2 regions of the Chitinimonas sp. JJ19 genome follow, and region 1 is predicted to be linked to the other one. Evidence: predicted binding sites of a transcription regulator. Region 1 holds the regulator's gene; the other holds the start of a gene.
The links. The regulator sigma-54, encoded in region 1, starts transcription at its own class of promoters, with help from an activator protein. The targets are predictions, from matches to a motif close to CTGGCACGCTTCATGCTT.
Positions count from the first base shown of each region.

Region 2: a site for sigma-54 is predicted at 2,799-2,816, ahead of flgB (flagellar basal body rod protein FlgB). Genes of this name have one in related genera too.

Region 1 covers NZ_JBAMDD010000011.1:146,757-153,885, reverse strand. Annotated here, with positions in the region: gene V7714_RS14730 (TIGR00266 family protein) at 1-150, opposite strand, end outside; gene V7714_RS14725 (flavin prenyltransferase UbiX) at 221-829, opposite strand; gene rapZ (RNase adapter RapZ) at 826-1,686, opposite strand; gene hprK (HPr(Ser) kinase/phosphatase) at 1,693-2,634, opposite strand; gene V7714_RS14710 (PTS sugar transporter subunit IIA) at 2,705-3,160, opposite strand; gene hpf (ribosome hibernation-promoting factor, HPF/YfiA family) at 3,349-3,696, opposite strand; gene V7714_RS14700 (RNA polymerase factor sigma-54) at 3,740-5,200, opposite strand; gene lptB (LPS export ABC transporter ATP-binding protein) at 5,218-5,943, opposite strand; gene lptA (lipopolysaccharide transport periplasmic protein LptA) at 5,940-6,473, opposite strand; gene lptC (LPS export ABC transporter periplasmic protein LptC) at 6,454-7,029, opposite strand; gene kdsC (3-deoxy-manno-octulosonate-8-phosphatase KdsC) at 7,032-7,129, opposite strand, start outside.
Region 2 covers NZ_JBAMDD010000003.1:163,419-170,547, forward strand. Annotated here, with positions in the region: gene V7714_RS05225 (23S rRNA (adenine(2030)-N(6))-methyltransferase RlmJ) at 1-89, opposite strand, end outside; gene cysD (sulfate adenylyltransferase subunit CysD) at 253-1,176, shown strand; gene cysN (sulfate adenylyltransferase subunit CysN) at 1,176-2,615, shown strand; gene flgB (flagellar basal body rod protein FlgB) at 2,868-3,281, shown strand; gene flgC (flagellar basal body rod protein FlgC) at 3,348-3,761, shown strand; gene V7714_RS05250 (flagellar hook assembly protein FlgD) at 3,777-4,451, shown strand; gene V7714_RS05255 (flagellar hook protein FlgE) at 4,520-6,538, shown strand; gene flgF (flagellar basal-body rod protein FlgF) at 6,636-7,129, shown strand, end outside.

The DNA of each region.
Region 1 (7,129 bases):
GTCGCCGAAGATGGTATCCATATGGATGCCGTCTTCCATGTAGAACAGGGTGCCGGCTTCGCCGACGGCGGCTTCGCCTGGGTCCAGTTCCACTTCCACAAACTGCATATCGTCACCGAACAGCTGGTAATCGATCTCGTCCATTGCCATTGCTTTTCTCCTAGTGAGGCGGTGCAAAAGAGGTTTGTTTCCTGTACCTGGCGTACCAGGTGCAGGAGGGCTACTCGCCCCAGCGCTGCATCAGCGCGTGGGGGACATTGATTTGATCCAGTATGCGTGCCACCACGAAGTCCACCAGTTGGCCTATGGATTGCGGATGGTGGTAGAAGCCTGGATTGGGGGGCAGGATGCAGACGTTCATGCGGGCCAGCTTGAGCATGTTTTCCAGGTGCAGGGCCGAATAGGGGGTCTCGCGCGGCACGATGACCAGCTTGCGGTTTTCCTTGATGGCGACGTCGGCAGCGCGTTCTATCAGGTTGTCACTCATGCCGGCTGCGATGGCTGCCAAGGTGCCCATGGTGCAGGGACAGATCACCATGGCATCGGCGGGGTTGGAACCCGAGGCGACCGGTGCAAACCATTCTTCGCGGCCGAACACCCGCAACTGGCTGTCGGCCACGCTGTGACGTTGGCGCAGCATGGTTTCGACTTCCTTGGCGCGCGATGGCCAGGTTTCGTCCAGCTCTTGCTTGATGACGATCTGGGCGGCTTGGGAGTACAGCAGGTAGACATGTACACCGGCGGCCAGCAGGCATTCGAGTAGGCGCAGGCCGTAGGGCATGCCGGAGGCGCCGGTCAGCGCCAGGGTGACGGTGCGGGGCTTGCTCATGTGGGGCTGGACTCCCTGTGCCGCACCAGCACTTGGCGTTCCTGCGCAAAATGGGCTGCCAGCTTTTCGGCCAGCCAGACCGAGCGGTGCTGGCCGCCGGTACAGCCTATGCCGACGGTGACATAGCTGCGGTTGTCGCGATCAAATGCGGGCAGCCAGTTTTCCAGATAGCGCAGGACATCGGCGTACATGGCCTGGGGGGCGGCCTCGGCCTCCAGAAACTGGATGACGGGTTGATCGAGCCCGGTGAGGGGGCGCAGGCTGGGGTCGTAGTAAGGATTGGGCAGGCAGCGGGCGTCGAACACGAAGTCTGCATCCAGCGGCAGGCCATGCTTGAAGCCGAACGACTGGAAGATAAGGGTGAGGCGGGACTGGTCCAGCGCCAGGAATTGTTTGACCCAGGCCCGCAGGGCGTTGGCGCTCAGCTCGCTGGTATCGACCCGGTGCGACAGATCGGCCACGCTGGCCAGGATCTCGCGCTCCAGGCTGATGCATTCCGCCACGGTGTAGTCGGTATGCAGGGTGGAGAGCGGGTGCTTGCGGCGGGTTTCGGAAAAGCGTTTGAGCAGCGATTCGGTCTTGGCTTCGAGGAACAATACCCGTACGTCCAGGCCCTGGCTCTTGAGGTCTGCCACGCAGTCGGGCAGGGCGGGCAGGCTTTGGGCGCCGCGTATGTCCACGCTGATGCCGACCCGCTGATGGCCTTCGCCTTGCAGCAGGCGCACGGTCTGCGGCAGCAGGGTGGCGGGCAGGTTGTCTATGCAGTAGTAGCCCAGGTCTTCCAGCAGTTTGAGCGCGACGCTCTTGCCGGAGCCGGACAGGCCCGATATCAGTACGATCTGCAGCACGGTGGCCATGGCCGCTTATTCTCCTGATTCCATGAAACGTTGGTGCCGCTCGATGAACTCACGGGTGGAGTCGATGCCACGCAGTTGCAGGATGTAGTTGCGTACGGCGGCCTCGACCAGCACGGCGAGGTTGCGGCCGGCGGCGACGGGCAGTACGACCTTGCGTATGGCCACATCCAGCACGGCCTGGGTGGCGGCCTGCATCTGCAGCCTATCCAGCGGGGTGATGGATTCGGCCTGCTTGGTCAGGTGGATGATGAGCTTGAGGTTCTTGCGCGGGCGAACGGCGGTTTCACCGAAGATGGTGCGGATATTGAGCACGCCCAGGCCGCGTACTTCGAGGAAGTCGCGCAGCAGGGGCGGGCAGCGGCCTTCCAGGGTGTCGGGGGCGATGCGGTAGAGCTCCACCACGTCGTCGGCAACCAGGCCGTGGCCGCGCGAGATCAGTTCCAGCGCTAGTTCGCTCTTGCCCATGGCGCTTTCACCGGTAATCAGCACACCGACCTCCAGCACGTCGAGGAACACGCCATGCAGGTTGGTGGAGACGGCCAGCGCTTTGGCCAGATAGAAGCGCAGCACGTCCATCAGGTAGGGCGATTGTTCGGGCGAGGTCAGTAGCGGGACATGGGCGCGTTCGCAGGCTTCGCGCAGCATATCGGGCGCTGGCTGGCCGTTGGCGATGATCATGGCCGCCATATCGGTGCTGAACAGGTGGTCCAACGACTTTTTCAGGGCGGTGGCCTCTACCTGCTGCAGGTAGGCGATTTCGGCCAGGCCCAATACCTGAATGCGGTTGGGGTGGACGAAATTGAGGTGACCGACCAGGGCGTGGGCCGGCTTCTGGTTATCGGCCTCGTTGGACAGCAGATTGTTGGCGCCACTCTGGCCAGCCAGCCAGGTCAGGCGCAGTTTCTCTGCGTTGTCGATGAACAGCTGGCGGACGGTGATTTGGGGCATGGTTCCGTTTCTGTATCAGGCCTGATAGCGACGGTGCCGGGGGCGGGCCGGGGCTGGCTGCCCCGGTGGCTTAGGCTTGCCAGTGGGTGAGCAGTTGGTGCACGTCTTCCGGTGTGGTGGCCTGGCTCAGCGCTTCGCGGATTTTTTTGTCACTGAACAGCTGTGCCAGTTCCGACAGGATCTGCAAATGCAGGTCGGTTGCCTGTTCGGGCACCATCAGTACGAAGGCGAGGTTGACTGGCTTGCCGTCTGGCGCCTCGAAGGGGATGGCTTGCTTGAGGCGCACAAACACCCCTACGGCCTCCTTCAGGCCCTTGATGCGGCCGTGCGGTATGGCGACACCCTGGCCCAGCCCGGTCGAGCCCAGCTTTTCGCGGGCGAACAGGGCGTCGAAGATGGCTGCGCGGGCGATGCCGTGGCTGTTCTCGAACAAGAGGCCGGCCTGTTCGAACAGGCGCTTCTTGCTGGTCAAGTCCAGATCGAGAAAGACGTTGGTCAATGGCAGGAGTGAGGCGATCAGGGCCATGGTTGTGCAATGCTGGAATAGGCCGCCATTGTACGCCGGTGGGCGGCCAGGACAAGGCGTGAAAGTCGGCTTGTGCTGGGGGTGTGGTGCCAGTGTGGCATGGTCTGCAGCAGAATGGAAAACGGGAACGGTGTCCCTGTACCGTTCCCGTTCCCTCTCGTCACTTGCGCTTTACTGCTACGGCGCCGTCAGGCGGCTGCCTGATCGTGGCTTTCCGGTTCTACGTGATGCTTCATGGCATCGGTGTGGCGGTCTCCATATCGCTTTTCTTTGTGCTTTAACACTTGCCGATCCAGCTTGTCGGCCACCAGGTCTATGGCGGCGTACATATCGGGCTCGGTGGCTTCCACATGGATATCCTTGCCGCGCAGATGCACATTCACTTCTATCTTCTGCTGCAGCTTGTCGACGCTGAGGGTGACGCCCATGTCGATCACATGATCGAAGTGGCGGGTGACCCTCTCCAGCTTGGTCTGCACGTATTCGCGGATGGCTGGGGTTACGTCGAGGTGGTGCCCACTGATGGTCAGGTTCATACGACTCTCCTTGTGTTAAGGACGCCGCCTAGCTGCGGGGCGGCTACAGGGACTTTCGTTGGTTCACGGGAGGGATCTGCAAGGCTTCACGGTACTTTGCGACGGTACGGCGGGCAACATTGATGCCCTGCTTGCCGAGCACTTCGGCCAGCGTACTGTCACTCAGTGGTTTCTTGGGGTCTTCGTTCTGTATCAGTTGTTTGAGAAGGGCTTTGATGGCGATGGCCGAGCATTCGCCGCCCGAGTCGGTATCTACATGGCTGCCGAAGAAATACTTGAACTCATAGATGCCACGCGGCGTGAGCATGTATTTCTGGGTAGTCACCCGAGAGATGGTCGATTCGTGCAGGTCCAGCTCCTCCGCAATATCGCGCAGCACCAGGGGGCGCATGGCGACTTCGCCGTGTTCGAAAAATCGCTGCTGCTTTTCGACGATGGCCTGTGCTACGCGGAGTATGGTGTCGAAGCGTTGCTGGACGTTCTTGATCAGCCACTTGGCTTCCTGCAGCTGGCCGGACAGGCCTGTGCCGTTTTCACGATGTTGCCGCAGGATGTTGGCGTACAACTGGTTGACCTTGAGTTTGGGCATCGCAGCTTCGTTCAGCTGGACCGTCCAGCCGTTGCGAAGCTTCTTCACCACCACGTCTGCTACCACGTAGCGGGTGTCAGTCTCGCCGAACACTGCTCCGGGCCGTGGGTTCAGTCGCTGTACCAGCAACTGCGCGGCTCGCAGGGCGGTGTCGTCGCATTTCAGCGTTTTCTTAAGCTTACTGTAGTCCTTGTTAGCCAATAAATCGAGGTGCTCGGCCACAATCTCAAGTGCCAATCCGCTGGCCGGTTCGTGCTGCATCAACTGCTGTAATTGCAACTTCAGGCAGTCCTTGAGATCGACTGCGCCCACGCCACAAGGTTCCAGCTGGCGTATCAATTGCAGGCTGACCTGCAGTTCTTCCAGCTCGATTTCCAGTTCGTCGCGCAGGGATTCGGGGATCAACTCAAAGATTTCGACCAACGGTAGGCCCAGGTAGCCATCGTCGTCCAGCGCGTCGATGACCAGGTTGGCCACGGCATGGTCGCGCTGGCTCAGGGGCAACAGGCCCAGCTGGGCCAGCAGGTGCTCGCGCAGGGTGCTGATGCGTGCGACGTTGGCCTGGGGGTCGAACTCGTCATCGTCTTCGCGCTGGCGCCCGCCGCCGCTTTCGTTCCAGTAGCTGTCGCCCAGCGCGCCATCCATGTCGAAATCGGGTTCGGCGGTATCGGTACTGGGGGCCTCGTCGAGCGAGGGGGGCGGCTCGGTCACCTCCACCGGGCTGCCGTCCTCGCGTACCGGGTGGATTTCCGGCTCGTTGTCGTCCTCGCGCTCCAGCATGGGGTTGTCCTGCAGGAAGCGTTCTATCTCCTGGTTCAGGTCAAGCGTGGAGAGCTGCAGCAACTTGATGGATTGCTGTAGCTGCGGCGTAAGCGTGAGTGACTGGGAGAGCTTGAGTTGGAGGGATTGTTTCATGCTGACACGGTAACAGGCTAAAGCCTGAAATGCTCACCTAGGTAAACCCGGCGGACATTGTCGTTATAGACGATCTCTTCGGCGCTCCCCGAGGCCAGGACGCTGCCTTCGTTGATGATATAGGCGCGATCGCAGATGCCCAGCGTCTCCCGCACATTGTGGTCGGTAATCAGTACACCGATCTTGCGCTCCTTGAGGAAGCGGATGATCTTCTGGATATCCATCACGGCGATGGGGTCTACCCCGGCAAAGGGCTCGTCCAGCAGGATAAAGCGAGGGTTGGCAGCCAGAGCGCGGGCAATCTCGCAGCGGCGGCGTTCGCCACCCGATAGCGAGAGGGCGCTGCTGTCGCGCAGGTGGGCAATGTTCAACTCGCGCAGCAGTCTGTCCAGCCGGCGTTCTATCGTTTCGCTGTTGGTGACATGCAGCTCCAGTATGGCGCGCACATTCTCCGCCACGGTCATGCGGCGGAAGATGGAGGCTTCCTGCGGCAAGTAGCCCAGCCCCAGGCGGGAGCGCTGATGCATGGGCAGGTGGGTGATCTCGGCGTCATCCAGGAAGATCTTGCCGCCGTTGAGAGCGACCATGCCGACTATCATGTAGAAGCTGGTGGTCTTGCCGGCGCCATTGGGGCCGAGAAGGCCGACAACCTCGCCGGCATCCACGTGCAGCGAGACATCGCGGACCACCGTGCGGGATTTGTAGCGCTTTTGCAGGTGCTGGGCGGACAGGCGTGCGGTCATGGCTTAGCTTGGCTCTCGGGCTTTTTCTTGGGCTGTATCACCAGCTTTACCCGGCCATCGGTGCCGGGTGTGGCGCTGGCATTGCCTTCGGCCCGGAAGATCTCGGTCACGCTGTTGTAGACGATATGGCTGCCGCTCAGCTCATCCTGGCCGCGCTTGAGCCAGGCGTTGCCGGTCAGCTTGACGTCGCCGGTCTTGCTGTCGTAGTCGAGCTTGTCGGAGCGGGCATCCAGCCAGACTTCCTGGCCTTCCATCTTTTGCTTGAACTTGACGGGGCGGCCGCTGGCCTGGACGGTTTGTTCGCCGTCGGCCTGTTCGGTGATCACGGCCTGGTCGGCGTCCAGTGACAGGGTGCCCTGTACCAGCCTGACGCCGCCTTCCAAGACGGAGCGACCGGTTTTCTGATCCTGGCTGACGCGGCCGGCATCGACATTGATGGGTTTGCCGCTGTCGGCCTTCTCGGCCAGGGCCAGGGGGGCCAGCAGGGTCAGGGCGCTGGTCAGCAGCAGCTTAGCGTTGAGGCGGGGCATAGTAGAGGCTCACATTGGAACGCAGGTTCAGGCGTGTGTTCGGGTGGTCGTAGTCAAAGCCGGTGCTGCGCATGCGGTTGCCGCCGCTCACCATGTCGGCGGGGGCGTCCGAGCTGGCCAGGCCACGGGTGATGTCCAGCTGCAGGCGGCTGCTCTTGAGTGTCATCGCGTCGACGCCGGCTGCTGCAGTGCGGTGCATGCGTACATCCTGCTCGAAGAAAACCCGGTCGCCGCCTTCGGTGATGCGGGCTTTTTCGGCATTGATGGTGAGCGTAGGCTCGCCGGGCAGGGTGCGTACCAACAGGGCATCTGCAAACTCGGAGTGATCATCATGCGGATAATGCCGCATGCCGCTGGCGGTCAACTGGTAGAGCGGCTTGCCATCGGGGCCGTAGCCGGTGGCCACAAAGCGGTTGATGGTCAGGTCGGGGTCGCGGCTGCCGGCGGGGGGCGAGAAGTAGGGCAGGTTGGTGGCGCGGTCCAGCAGCAGTGCCATGCCGGCCAGGAGGCCGAGCAGTAGCAGGGGGAAGGCGCGGGCCGCGCGGTCGGGCAGCATGCTCACTTTAGATAGGGCGCCAGTTGTGCGTCCAGGGTGCCCTGGGCTTGCATGATGATTTCGCAGGCTTCCCGCACGGCGCCGTTGCCGCCACGCGCGC
Region 2 (7,129 bases), on a different contig from region 1:
TTGAAATAGGTCAGTAGTCGGGTAAGCAGATAGTGCTTGAGCACGTCGGCATGATTGCCGGCATGAAAGGCGTGGCGGTAACTGAGCATGGCGGCGCCGCAAAGTGGTCAATGCCGGATTTTACCCTTCCCTACCAGCTCTGGATAACGATATGACTATTCGGTTTTTCTGTACCCGCCTGGCTTCTGGTAAAACAGCTGCTTCGATGGCCGGATTGACGGGCCTCCACCTATCGAGATTGCAGAATACCGTATGACGCTTCCCGAACATCGCCTGACCCACCTCAAACAGCTTGAGGCCGAGTCCATCCATATCATCCGCGAGGTTGCCGCCGAATTCGACAACCCGGTGATGCTCTATTCCATCGGCAAGGATTCAGCCGTGATGCTGCACCTTGCAAAGAAGGCCTTTGCCCCTGGCAAGCCGCCTTTTCCGCTCATGCATGTGGATACCACCTGGAAGTTCAGGGATATGTACGCCCTGCGCGACAAGCAGGCCAAGGAAGGCTGGGAGCTGCTGGTGCATGTGAACGAAGACGGGGTAAAGGCCGGCATCAATCCGTTTACCGCCGGTTCGGCCAAGCATACCGATGTGATGAAGACCGAGGGCTTGAAGCAGGCGCTGAACAAGCATGGCTTCGACGCGGCCTTCGGCGGCGCCCGGCGCGATGAGGAAAAGAGCCGCGCCAAGGAGCGGGTCTATTCCTTCCGGGACAAGCACCATCGCTGGGACCCCAAGAACCAGCGACCGGAGCTCTGGAATATCTACAACTCCAAGATAGACAAGGGCGAGAGCATACGAGTGTTTCCGCTGTCGAACTGGACTGAGCTCGATATCTGGCAGTACATCTATCTTGAGAGCATCGAGATCGTGCCGCTCTACTTCTCGGCAGAACGGCCGGTAGTGAACTACAACGGCACGCTGGTGATGATAGACGACGACCGCATCCTCGAGTATCTGACACCTGAGCAGAAGGCCAGCATCACTACTCGGTCGGTACGCTTTCGTACCCTGGGTTGCTACCCGCTGACCGGGGCCGTGGAATCTACTGCGGCCACGCTGCCGGAGATCATCCAGGAAATGCTGCTGACCACGACCAGCGAGCGGCAGGGCAGGGTGATAGACCATGATTCGGCCGGTTCGATGGAAAAAAAGAAAATGGAAGGGTATTTCTGATGTCGCACCAATCTGACCTCATTGCCAGCGACATCCTGGCCTATCTCAAGCAGCACGAGAACAAGGATCTGTTGCGCTTCATCACCTGCGGGAATGTGGACGACGGCAAATCCACCCTGATAGGGCGCCTGCTGCACGACTCCAAGCTGATCTTCGAGGATCAACTGGCAGCCATTCAGCGTGATTCCAAGAAGTACAACACCACTGATGAAGAGATTGATCTTGCTTTGCTGGTGGATGGCCTGCAGGCCGAACGCGAACAGGGCATTACCATTGATGTGGCATATCGCTACTTCAGTACGGACAAGCGCAAGTTCATCATTGCCGACTGTCCGGGCCATGAGCAGTACACCCGGAATATGGCGACGGGGGCCTCGACCAGCAATCTGGCCATCATCCTGATTGATGCCCGTCGCGGTGTGCAGACGCAGACCCGCCGGCACAGCTTTATCGTGAGCCTGCTGGGCATACGGCATGTGATCGTGGCGGTGAACAAGATGGATCTGGTGGATTTCGACCAGGCTGTTTACGAGCGCATACAGTCTGAATACCTGGCCTTTGCCGAGCAGCTGGGTATACCGGATATCCGCTTCGTGCCGATTTCAGCCTTGCGTGGCGATAACGTGGTGAGCGAATCGACCCAGGCGCCCTGGTATACCGGGCCGACGCTGATGAAGCTGCTGGAGACGGTGGAAATAGATAGGGATGTGCATCTTGATGCCTTCCGCTTGCCGGTACAGTACGTCAATCGTCCCAACCTGGATTTCCGCGGTTTTTGCGGCACCGTCGCTGCGGGCGAAATCCACCCTGGTGACGCCGTTGTGGCGCTACCGTCGGGCAAGCAAAGCCGGGTCAAGGCCATCGTGACCTACGAGGGCGAACAGCCGCGAGCGTTCAATGGCCAGGCGATCACCCTGACGCTGGAGGACGAGATCGATATCTCCCGTGGCGACATGATCGTCAAGGCCAGCGAAACACGCCCCAATGTCTCCACCACGCTGGATAGCCATATCGTCTGGATGAGCGAGCAGGCGCTGGTGCCGGGCAAGGAATACGCCTTCAAGTTGTCGGGCAAGCAGGTGTTTGGCCGGGTTGAGCGCATTCTGCATAGGGTGGATGTCAATACCTTGGCTGAGATGGAGACCCAGCAACTGGGCCTGAACGAAATCGGCCTGTGCCGGATTACCCTCAACGCGCCCGTGGTGTTCGATGCTTACCGCGAGTGCCGTGGCACGGGCAGCCTGATCGTGATAGACCGCCTGAGCAATGCGACGGCTGGTGCCGGCATGGTGGTGGCCGCCGCGGTGGCGGAGGGCGGGCAGGCCGACCTGAACGAACTGGAGCGGTTGCGTGCCTTCGAGGTGGAGCTGAATGGCTTGGTGCGCAAGTATTTCCCAAGCTGGGAGGCCAAGGATATCAGCGGCCTGCTGGGTAAATAGACGTCATTCCCGCCCTGCCACAAAGCCAGAACAGGCCAGCCTTCGTGCTGGCCTGTTTGCATTTAGCATCCCTGGCGACAGTTGCCGCCGGCCTGCGGCGTGGGGCGGCAAGGCTTGCCGCTCCGTTTCTTGCCGCCCCCTTGGTATGGTGGTCAAGGATCTGATTTCACAGTGAATCATGGCTTGGCATGCTGCGTGCTTTGCTGTTATCCGACAGGACCATAAAACAGCCATTCACCCCGTGAGGCCGCCATGATATCCAGGCTGAGTAACCACCTTGCTTTCAATGAAGCCGCGCTCAAGCTCAGGGCGACGCGGCAGGAAGTGATAGCCAGCAATATCGCCAATGCCGATACACCGGGCTACAAGGCCCGCGATTTTGACTTTGCCCAGGCGCTGGGCAATGCGGTATCGGCACAGCGTGGCGCCGGGCAGGGCGTGGGGCTGGCCAGGACAGATAGCCGGCACTTGGCAGGTAAGACCAGCAGCACGCTGGAAGCCGAACTGATGTACCGCAACGATATACAGCCGTCGATCGATGGCAACACGGTGGACATGAACGTGGAAATGAGCAATTTCACCGACAATGCCATCCGCTATCAGGCTGGGCTGACCTTTCTGCAGCGCCGTATCGAAGGCTACAAGTCTGCATTGCAGTCGCAGTAAGCGCAGCTTGCAGAATCCAGCGTGGCGACGCTAGTCGGCCAGGCAGGAAAACAGGAGTAGTAAACCATGTCTTTGTTCCGCGTGTTTGATATTGCCGGGTCGGCCATGACCGCACAGTCGATACGGCTGAATGCGACCGCCAGCAACCTGGCCAATGCCGAGAGCGCCACCAGCTCCACGGGGCAGCCTTACCGTGCCAAGCAAGTGGTGTTTGCCGCCACTCAGCTCAATGCCGGACAGCCCCAGGCAGTCGGGGTGACGGTTGCGGCCGTGTCGGAAGATCAGGCACCGCCCAGGCTGGTGTACGACCCCAAGAATCCGCTGGCGGATGGCAATGGCTATATCGCCATGCCCAATGTGAATGTGGTGGAGGAGATGACCAATATGATCTCCGCCTCGCGCTCCTACCAGACCAATGCCGACATGATGAATACCGCCAAGACCCTGCTGCAGCGGACGTTGCAACTGGGCCAAGCCTGATAGGGAACCGACGCCATGACCACCACCACCGGCGTGACCAATAGTGCCGACCTGTTCGAGAGCATCAACAAGGCGCGCGACAGCAAGAACAAATCGCAAGAAACCCAGGATCGCTTCCTCAAGCTGCTGATTACCCAATTGCAGAACCAGGATCCGATGAACCCCATGGATAGTGCGGAAAGCACCAGCCAGATGGCGCAGATGAGCACTGTCAGTGGGATAGAGAACATGAATGCCAGCATCACCAGCATGATGGCGACCTTCAATGCCGCCCAGAGTTATCAGGCAGCGGCGCTGATAGGCAAGACGGTGATGGTGGAGGGCGACACCATGCAGTTCGATGGCAGCAAGCCGGTCACCAATGAGATTGATGTGCCTGCCGAGGGTGGCGTGGTGACTGTTGCCATCTACGACGCCAGCAACAACAAGGTGGATGAGATACAGCTGGGCAAGCAGCTCGCTGGTCGCCAGGCGGTGGAGTGGGATGGCAAGGGGGCCAATGGCAATAGCCTGCCTGCCGGCAAGTACTACATTTCGGCCTCGGTGGCACAAGCCAATGGCGGCAACAAGCAGATACCGAGTTACACCTACGTCAAGGTCGACAGCGTGGCCATGACCGGCGGTACGGTCAATCTGCGGCTGACCGATGGCCGTGTACTGCCGTTTGGCGACGTCAGCAGCATCATGTAATGCCCGCCGGCTGCGGCCGGTAAAGCATCAAACAGCGTAACCCGCAAGCGATATCCAGGAGTAACACCATGGGCTTCCAGCAAGGTTTGAGCGGTCTGAATTCCGCCTCCAAATTCCTCGACGTGGTCGGCAACAACGTGGCCAATGCCAACACCGTCGGCTACAAGGGATCGCGCGCCGAGTTTGCCGATATTTATGCCAACACCCTGGCCAGTACCAGCGTGCAGGTGGGTATCGGTGGCCGCACCTCGAATGTGGCCCAGCAATTTGCCCAGGGCAATATCAGCAGCACCAACAACCCACTGGATATCGCCATACAGGGCAATGGTTTCTTCCGCCTGATAGACCCTTCCGGCAGCTATAGCTATAGCCGCAATGGTCAGTTCCAGCTGGACAGGGACGGCTATATCGTCAACAACGGCCAAAAGCTGGCCGGTTACATCGCCAACGAGAATAACCAACTGCTGACTGGCAGCTCACCCGAGGCCATACAGGTACGCACCTCGAATATCGGTGCCCGCGCCACGGGCGGCTCTACCCTGGCCAATGCTGGCCTGACGGTGGGGATGAATCTGGACGCGCGGGAAGACCTGATATCACGCGGCACCCAGACGGTATCCGTAACAGGAGCCCAGTTGCAGCAGGGGGCTGGCGTAGGGACGCAGATCGACTACCAGACCCGGGTGGCCGATCCCATGGGGCAGTTCCACTTGCTGAATGTGCGGCTGATCAATGTGGGGCCGGCTACCTGGAGTGTGCAGACCCAGCTGGATGGAGCAGGCTCGTTCACCAGTACCGATACACCGCTGGTCTTTACGCCGGGCGGCCAGTTGCAATCGGGTGCTACCCAGTCGGTGTCCTACCCCATAGGTTCGCCTGCGCCGGCCTATGGCTCGACGCCGTTCAACTTCAATCTGAATTTCTCCGGCATCCAGGAGACGGCTGCACCTGTGAACGGCACCATCAGTGTCAGCGATGTGGGATCGAGCACCACGGTGGCGGTCTACAACTCCAACCTGGACGCCAATGACCCGGTCACCACGCCCCATGTCTACAACACGACATTCCGCGACCCCAATGGTGTGACCCACACGCTGGCCATTACCCTGACCAAGGCAGCCACCAATACCTGGACGGCTACCTATGATATCGATGGCGCCGGACCGGTCTCCACCTTGCCCGACGGTGTCACCCCCATTCCGGCTGTGGTGTTCAATACGAACGGCCAGATCATTTCCGATCCCATCATCCCGGCAACCTATACCTACCCACCTGGGCCTTTTGGCGAGCCCGGCGGTCCGATGAACTTCAATCTCAGCCTGCAGGGTGTGACCCAGCGTGCGGGGGTGTTCACCGCCGGTTCGGTGGAAACCCGTAGCTCACCGGCGGTAAACCCGACGGACCCCAATACCTTTACCCACTCGACCTCGGCGGATGTGTATGACTCGCAAGGGGTGAGGCATACCTTGACCTTCTATATGACCAAGGTGGGGGTGAATGCCTGGGAGGTGCAGACGAGCTTTGACGGGGCAACGCCGGTATTGCAACCTGGCTATGTGACCTTTGATTCCGCCGGCAAGATGAATGGTGGCACGAGCTTTGCATATACCTCTCCGATACCGTCTCCGAGCGGTGCGCAGACGCCCTTGGCGTTTACCACCTTCCTGACGGGGACAACCCAGTTCGGCAACCAGTTCGGTGTGAATGAACTGAGCCAGGATGGTTACGCAGACGGCAATATCACGGGTCTGTCGATAGGCAAGGACGGTCTGATACTGGGCCGTTACTCCAACGGCCAGAACCGCACGATAGGCCAGATAACGCTGTTCAACTTTGCCAACCCGCAGGGTTTGCAGCCTTTGGGCGATAACCGTTGGGCAGAAAGCTACGCGTCCAACCAGGCGCGGATTGGTACGCCGGGTACGAGTGACTTTGGCGCCCTGCAGTCGGGCGCGGTCGAGGATTCCAATATCGACCTGACCAAGGAACTCGTGGACATGATTACCGCGCAACGGTCCTACCAGGCCAATGCGCAAACGATCAAGACGCAGGACCAGTTGCTCCAGACCATGGTCAACCTGCGTTAACGCCTCAGAGCCGACCTAGCGCTCTCCGCGCGGATCGTTAAACGACCGGCAAGGTTTTCCGGGCAACCGGCGAGCTTTGCCGCTCTGGGAGAGTTGCATGGATCGGCTTATCTACACGGCCATGACAGGGGCGAAGCACGCCAGCCTGCAGCAGGCCACCGTCGCCAACAATTTGGCCAATGCCACCACACCTGGCTTCAAGCAGGAGCTGGCGGCGTCTCGCGCCGTGCAAGCCGTCGGCGGCACTGGATACCAGACCCGCAGCTATACGCTGGAACAGACCCTAGGTTCGGATTTCAGCCCTGGCTCCCTGCAGACCACCGGGCGCGAGCTGGATATCGCTATCACGACCGAGGGCTTGTTCGCCGTCCAGACCGGCAATGGCGAGGCCTATACCCGCAACGGCAGCCTGGAGATCGACGCGACCGGCCTGCTCAAGACCCGCGAGGGCTATCCCGTTCAGGGCGATGGCGGCCCTATCATCATTCCCGAAAACAGCATCGTGACCTTTGGCAAGGATGGCACCATCACTGCCGCACCGGCCAATGACCCCGCGCAGAGCAACGAGATAGGCCGCATCAAACTGGTGAG